Regions from separate parts of the Streptomyces sp. NPDC054849 genome, predicted to be linked through region 1. Evidence: riboswitches for the same ligand, from Rfam matches in the RefSeq annotation. Region 1 holds a riboswitch; the other holds the start of a gene.

The links. A riboswitch is a leader RNA that binds a small molecule or an ion and turns the genes downstream of it on or off. The one in region 1 is predicted to bind ZMP and ZTP.
Region 2: another riboswitch for ZMP and ZTP. It lies ahead of ACWGIF_RS04030 (bifunctional 5,10-methylenetetrahydrofolate dehydrogenase/5,10-methenyltetrahydrofolate cyclohydrolase); the one in region 1 lies ahead of ACWGIF_RS02180 (serine hydroxymethyltransferase).

Annotation. Positions count from the first base shown of each region.
Region 1 covers NZ_JBSGZI010000002.1:172,610-175,985, forward strand. The annotation lists gene trpS (tryptophan--tRNA ligase) at 1-208, opposite strand, end outside; gene ACWGIF_RS02180 (serine hydroxymethyltransferase) at 578-1,846, opposite strand; ZMP/ZTP riboswitch at 1,881-1,971, opposite strand; gene rocD (ornithine--oxo-acid transaminase) at 2,091-3,296, shown strand; gene ACWGIF_RS02190 (glutathionylspermidine synthase family protein) at 3,312-3,376, opposite strand, start outside.
Region 2 covers NZ_JBSGZI010000005.1:65,275-68,650, forward strand. The annotation lists gene ACWGIF_RS04025 (NAD(P)/FAD-dependent oxidoreductase) at 1-1,004, shown strand, start outside; gene ACWGIF_RS04030 (bifunctional 5,10-methylenetetrahydrofolate dehydrogenase/5,10-methenyltetrahydrofolate cyclohydrolase) at 1,182-2,027, opposite strand; ZMP/ZTP riboswitch at 2,094-2,195, opposite strand; gene ACWGIF_RS04035 (methyltransferase domain-containing protein) at 2,253-3,014, shown strand; gene ACWGIF_RS04040 (RNA polymerase sigma factor) at 3,229-3,376, shown strand, end outside.

The DNA.
Region 1 (3,376 bases):
GCTGAGCGGCGGAGAGGCGGGTGTTCGCGCGCAGGTCCGCCGGATCCTGCGGAATGGTGATCGCGTGCAGGTCGACGACCATGTAGAAGGCGTCGTGCGTCTCCTGCAGGGCGACGAACTGGCGGACAGCTCCGATGTAGTTCCCGAGGTGGAACGAACCGGAGGTGGGCTGGATGCCGGAGAGCGCGCGAGGACGATCAGAAGCCATGGCTTCATTCTCTCAGGTGCGGGGGCGGACTCGGGCCCGCCGCTGGCCGGAACCTTCCGGGTCGCGGGAGTACGGGCCGTGCCGTGCCGCGGTACCGGGCGGTAGCGGCGCGGCCGGATCCTGCCCCGGCCGAGCGACCGCTTTCCCCCGGATGGACCGCTGCACGGAGTATCCGGGGGAACTGCCCGCACCGGCACCCGCACCTCGATCGCCGGCGGGGCTCGCCAGTGCGGCGGCGGCTCCGGCCCGCGTCCGGCGCCTCCGGCGCAGGGACGCCCTCGAACGCCGGGCGGGGCCGGGTTTCAGCCCCGCCCGGCGTGTGAGGTGCGGGGGTCCGCGGGCGGAGCCGCCGGCAGCGGTGCCGCAGGGTTACGACAACGGGAGGCCCGGGGCCGGGAAGGCGGCCATGAGGTCCACGACCTCCGCCCGGACCGCGGCCAGGGCCTGCTCGTCCCCCTTGGACGCGGCGTCGACCGAGCGCGAGATCCAGTCCGCCACGAGCGGCATGTGCTCCACCCCCAGGCCCCGCGACGTCAGCGACGGCGTACCGATCCGCACCCCCGAGGGATCGAACGGCTTGCGCGGGTCGAACGGGACCGTGTTGTAGTTCACGACGATCCCCGCCCGGTCCAGCGCCTTCGCCGCGACCTTGCCCGGCACGTCCTTGCCCGTCAGGTCCATCAGGATCAGGTGGTTGTCCGTACCGCCCGAGACCAGGTCGAAGCCCCGCTCCAGCAGCGCCGCCGCCAGCGCCTTCGCGTTGGCGACGACCGCGTGGGCGTACGTGACGAAGGACGGCTGCGCCGCCTCGTGCAGCGCGACCGCGATGCCGGCCGTCGTCTGGTTGTGCGGGCCGCCCTGGAGGCCCGGGAAGACGGCCTTGTCGATCGCCTTCGCGTGTTCCTCCCGGCACATCAGCATCGCGCCGCGCGGACCGCGCAGCGTCTTGTGCGTCGTGGTGGAGACGACGTCCACGTGGTCCGCCGGGGACGGGTGTGCGCCGCCCGCGATCAGGCCGGCGATGTGGGCCACGTCCGCGACCAGGATCGAGCCCGCCTCCCGCGCGATCTCCGCGAAGGCGGCGAAGTCGATGGTCCTCGGCAGGGCGGTGCCGCCGCAGAAGATCAGCTTGGGCCGCTCGGCGAGGGCCAGCTCGCGGACCGCGTCGTAGTCGACGAGCCCGGTGTCCGCGCGGACGCCGTACTGCACGCCGCGGAACCACGAGCCCGTCGCCGAGACGCCCCAGCCGTGCGTCAGGTGCCCGCCCATCGGCAGGGCCATGCCCATCACCGTGTCACCCGGCTTTGCGAAGGCCAGGTAGACGGCCAGGTTCGCCGGGGAGCCCGAGTACGGCTGCACATTGGCGTGGTCGACGCCGAACAGGCCCTTCGCCCGCTCGATCGCCAGCGCCTCGACGAGGTCGATGTTCTGCTGGCCCTCGTAGTAGCGGCGGCCGGGGTAGCCCTCGCTGTACTTGTTCTGCAGTACGGTGCCCGAGGCTTCCAGGACGGCCGCGGACACGTAGTTCTCACTGGGGATCAGACGCAGTGTCTGCGCCTGGAGTACTTCTTCCGCCGCGACGAAGGACGCCAGTTCGGGGTCGGTCGCGGAAAGGGCGGGATGGCGGCGCGCAGACATGGCGGGCTCCTCCGGGGTCGATGTGATCGGTACCCCGCGAGGCCCAGGCGAGCGGCCCTGTATGCGGTCGAGCGCGCACGACTCCCCCGGAGTTGGTTCTCCGTACGCCAGTCGCCGTGCGTACCGCTCACCTTAGCGGGCGCGCCGCACGGAAGGTTTCTGCGTCCGCGATACGAGCGACGATAAGAAGGTGACGCCACCCTCGTCACCGCTACACCCGGCAAGACGGACGATCGGAGACCCCGTGTCGACAACCGCTGATGTCATCCGCACCGCCGACGCGCACAGCGCGCACACCTACCATCCGCTGCCCGTTGTCGTCGCCTCCGCCGACGGCGCGTGGATGACCGATGTGGAGGGCCGCAGATACCTCGACATGCTCGCCGGGTACTCGGCCCTCAACTTCGGCCACGGCAACCGCCGGCTGATCGACGCAGCGCGGGCCCAGCTGGAGCGGGTCACCCTCACCTCGCGCGCCTTCCACCACGACCGCTTCGCCGACTTCTGCGCCGAACTCGCCGCGCTGTGCGGCAAGGAGATGGTGCTGCCCATGAACACCGGCGCGGAGGCCGTGGAGACGGCGGTGAAGACGGCCCGCAAATGGGGCTACGAGGTCAAGGGCGTCCCGGACGGGCATGCCAAGATCGTGGTCGCCGCCGACAACTTCCACGGGCGGACCACGACCATCGTCTCCTTCTCGACGGACCACGACGCCCGCGACCACTTCGGTCCGTACACGCCGGGCTTTGAGATCGTTCCGTACGGGGACCTCACCGCGCTGGCCCACGCCGTCACCGAGAACACCGTGGCGGTGCTGCTGGAGCCGATCCAGGGCGAGGCGGGCGTGCTGGTGCCGCCCGCCGGATACCTCAGCGGCGTACGCAGGCTGACCCGCGAGCGGAACGTCCTCTTCATGGCGGACGAGATCCAGTCCGGGCTGGGGCGGACCGGCAAGACCTTCGCGTGCGAGCACGAGGGGGTCGTCCCGGACGTCTACATCCTGGGCAAGGCGCTCGGCGGCGGCGTGGTGCCGGTGTCGGCCGTCGTCGCCGACCGGGACGTGCTGGGGGTGTTCAAGCCCGGCCAGCACGGATCGACCTTCGGCGGGAACCCCCTCGCGTGCGCGGTCGGCCTGGAGGTCGTCGCGATGCTCCGGACCGGGGAGTTCCAGCAGCGGGCCACCGAGCTGGGCGACCACCTGCACCGGGAGCTGGGCCTGCTGGTCGGCGGGGGCGCCGTGACCGCCGTACGCGGGCGCGGGCTGTGGGCCGGCGTCGACATCGAACCGGACCACGGGACGGGCCGGGAGATCTCCGAGAAGCTGATGGAGCGGCGGGTCCTGGTGAAGGACACCCACGGGTCGACGATCCGGCTCGCCCCGCCGCTGGTGATCAGCAAGGAGGACCTGGACTGGGGGCTGGACCAGCTCAGGTCGGTGCTGGGCGCGTAGCCCGTACCTGTCGGACTACAGGATGACGTGGGGCAGGAAGCGGGCGTACTCGTCCGTGACCGGCCCCGCCGATTCGCGGA
Region 2 (3,376 bases), on a different contig from region 1:
AGGGGACGTCGGCCCGGATCACCGGCGTCCGCGTCGACACCCCGGAGGAAGAGGGCAGGTACCTGCCCGCCGACCTCGTGGTCGACGCGAGCGGCCGCGGCTCCCGCGCCCGCACCTGGCTGCAGGAGCTCGGCGTGAGCGGCATCCGGCAGGCCGAGGTCGACTCCGGCCTGGTCTACGCGACCCGGATCTTCGAGGCGCCCGACGGAGCGCACGCGTCGGGCTTCCCCATAGTCAACGTGCAGTCCGACCCCCGCGTGCCCGTACCGGGCCAGACGGCCACCATCGTGCCCATCGAGAACGGCCAGTGGCAGGCGACCCTGTCCGGCACCCGCGGCGGCCAGCCGACCGGCGACCCCGACGCGTTCATCCCCTTCGCCAAGGGCATCCGGGACCCGATCGTCGGCGAGCTCCTGGAGGGCCGCAAGCCCCTCACGGACGTCGCCGTCACCCAGGGCACCGCCAACCGCCGGATCTACTTCGAGAAGGTCGACCTGCCCGACGGCTTCTTCGCCGTCGGCGACTCGGTCGCCACCTTCAATCCGCTGTACGGACAGGGCATGACCGTCGCCGCCCAGGGGCTGCTGGCCGTGCGCGCCCTGCTCCGGGCCCGGGGACTGTCCCACCCCGCCTTCGGGCGCGAGGCGCAGCGCGCGATCGCCCCGCAGGTGGCCACCGCCTGGGACCTCGCCACATCGCAGGACATCCTCTACCCGGGGGCCACCGGCATGAAGGCGCGGACCGGCGGGGGTCTGCTCAACGCCTATGTGAGCCGGCTGATGACGGGGGCCACCACCCGCAAGGCCCTCACCGCCGCCTTCCTCCAGGTCATCACCATGAGCAGCGCGCCCACCTCCTGGCTGCGGCCGTCGGTGGTCTGGCACGTCCTGCGGGCGTCGGACCGGGGCGCGCTGAAGGCGCCGCCGCTCACGGCTGCCGAGCGCACGGTCGCCGGGCTGGACCAGCGGTCCGATCCGGCCGACCCCGTCGGCCGGGCCCGGTGAGGGACGGCCTCTGAAGGACGACCTCTGAAGGACGACCTCTGAGAGACGGCCTCTGAGAGACGGCCTCATCCGCTGCGTGCCGGGGGCGCTGCTGATCCTGACCCGGCCGGTCACAACGCGACGCCCCGGGCCGAAGGGCCCGGGGCGTGCGCCGTACGCGCGACGGCTCGGCGGGCGTCAGAGCTCCGCGAGGTCCAGCCCGGCCTGCGCGGCGGCCGCCTGGACGGTCTGCTCCAGCAGGACCGCGATGGTCATCGGGCCGACTCCGCCCGGCACCGGCGTGATCAGCGAGGCCCGGGCGGCGGCCGACTCGAAGTGGACGTCGCCCACGTTGCCCTCGTTGTACCCGGCGTCCAGGACCACCGCGCCCGGCTTGATGTCCTCACCCCGGATGAACTCGGCCTTGCCGACAGCGGCGACCAGCACGTCCGCCTGGCGCACGATCGACGGGAGGTCCACGGTGCGGGAGTGGCAGTAGGTGACCGTGGCGTTCTGCTCCAGCAGCAGCATCCCGGCCGGCTTGCCCAGGATCGCGCTGCGCCCGACCACGACGGCGTGCTTGCCGGTCAGGTCCACGTCGTACTCGGCGAGCAGCCGCATGATGCCGCCCGGGGTACAGGAGACGAAGCCCGGCAGCCCGAAGCCCATGGCGGCGAAGGAGTGCATGGTGACCCCGTCGACGTCCTTGCCCGGGGCGATGGCCTCGAAGGCGGCGCGCTCGTCGATGTGGTGCGGGACGGGGTGCTGGAGCAGGATGCCGCTGATCTCCGGGTCCTCGGAGAGCGCGGTGAGGGCGGCCACCAGCTCCTCGGTGGTGGTCTCGGCCGGCAGCTCGACGTGGCGGGAGGTGATCCCGGCCTTGGCGCAGCGGTTCTGCTTCATGCGCACGTACGTGACGGAGGCCGGGTCCTCACCGACCAGCACCGTCGCGAGACAGGGCGCGATGCCGGTGCGTTCGGTGATCTTCGCCGCGGAGGCGGCGGTCTGCTCCGAGATGCGGCGGGCGAGGGCGGTGCCGTCCATCAGCTGAGCACTGGCGGTGGCAGTCTGGGCAGTCGTCACGGGGTCTCCTGAACGTCGCTGCGGATCGCGGTTCGCCCAGGCGCGCGGCAGTCGGCGTACCGGAGGTCCGGGGTACGCCGGGCCGCTCCCCGGTGGTGATCCACCCGAACGCCAGTCACGGCCCGCCGACCACTGTAGTCGACTTATCCACTGGATGAACGGTGCCCGACCTGGGACGATCGGTGCATGACGCGCACTTTCGACCATCTTGTCGCGGAGGCCGAATCCGTATCCGTCGACGGCTGGGACTTCTCGTGGCTCGACGGGCGGGCGACCGAGCAGAGGCCTTCCTGGGGCTACCAGCGGCTGCTGGGCGAGCACCTGGCCCGGGTCCGGTCCGCACTGGACATCCAGACCGGGGGCGGTGAGGTCCTCGCCGGGTCCGGGCCGCTGCCGCCGCTGACGGTGGCGACCGAGTCCTGGCCGCCCAACATCGCGAAGGCGACCCGGCTGCTGCATCCGCTGGGCGCGGCGGTGGTCGCGGACTCCGACGAGCCGCCGCTGCCCTTCGGGGACGAGGCCTTCGAGCTGGTGAGCAGCCGGCACCCGGTGACCATCTGGTGGGAGGAGATCGCGCGGGTGCTGACCCCGGGCGGCACGTACCTCTCGCAGCAGGTCGGTCCGGCGAGCGTCTTCGAGCTCGTCGAGTACTTCCTCGGCCCGCAACCGGAGGAGATCCGGCGCGGCCGGCACCCCGACGACGCGGCCGCCGACGCCGCGAAGGCCGGCCTCGAAGTCCTCGATCTGCGCTCCGAGCGACTGCGTACGGAGTTCCACGACATCGGAGCCGTGATCTACTTTCTACGGAAGGTGATCTGGATGGTGCCCGGCTTCACGGTCGGGCAGTACCGGGACCGGTTGCGCGAGCTGCACGAACAGATCGAACGCGAAGGTCCGTTCGTCGCGCACACCGCCCGCTTCCTCATCGAAGCCCGCAAAACAGGCTGAGGGGAGGGCGGACGGATCCACACCGGATCGGGTTGCGTGGCCACAGCGTGGCGCAGGTCACTCAATTCAGCGCGTAACGAATCGACTCGGGCATGCGATGAACCGACAGGTGTCCTCGTGCGGCCCGGAATACAGACCCCCCTCGGGTCTGTTTCCCGAGTTCGCGCGATGATGTCCCGCCCACCCCATATCTGCTCGCAACGAGAGGCTCCTTGTGTCGCTCAGCCCGTCCCGTACGTTCCCTCCGGAGATCGCCGAATCCGAGGCCCTCGTCGCGCTCGTAGAGCGCGGCCGCGAGCAGGGTCACATCAACGGTGACGACGTGCGCCAGGCCTTCGAGGCCGGCCGCATCCCGGTGGACC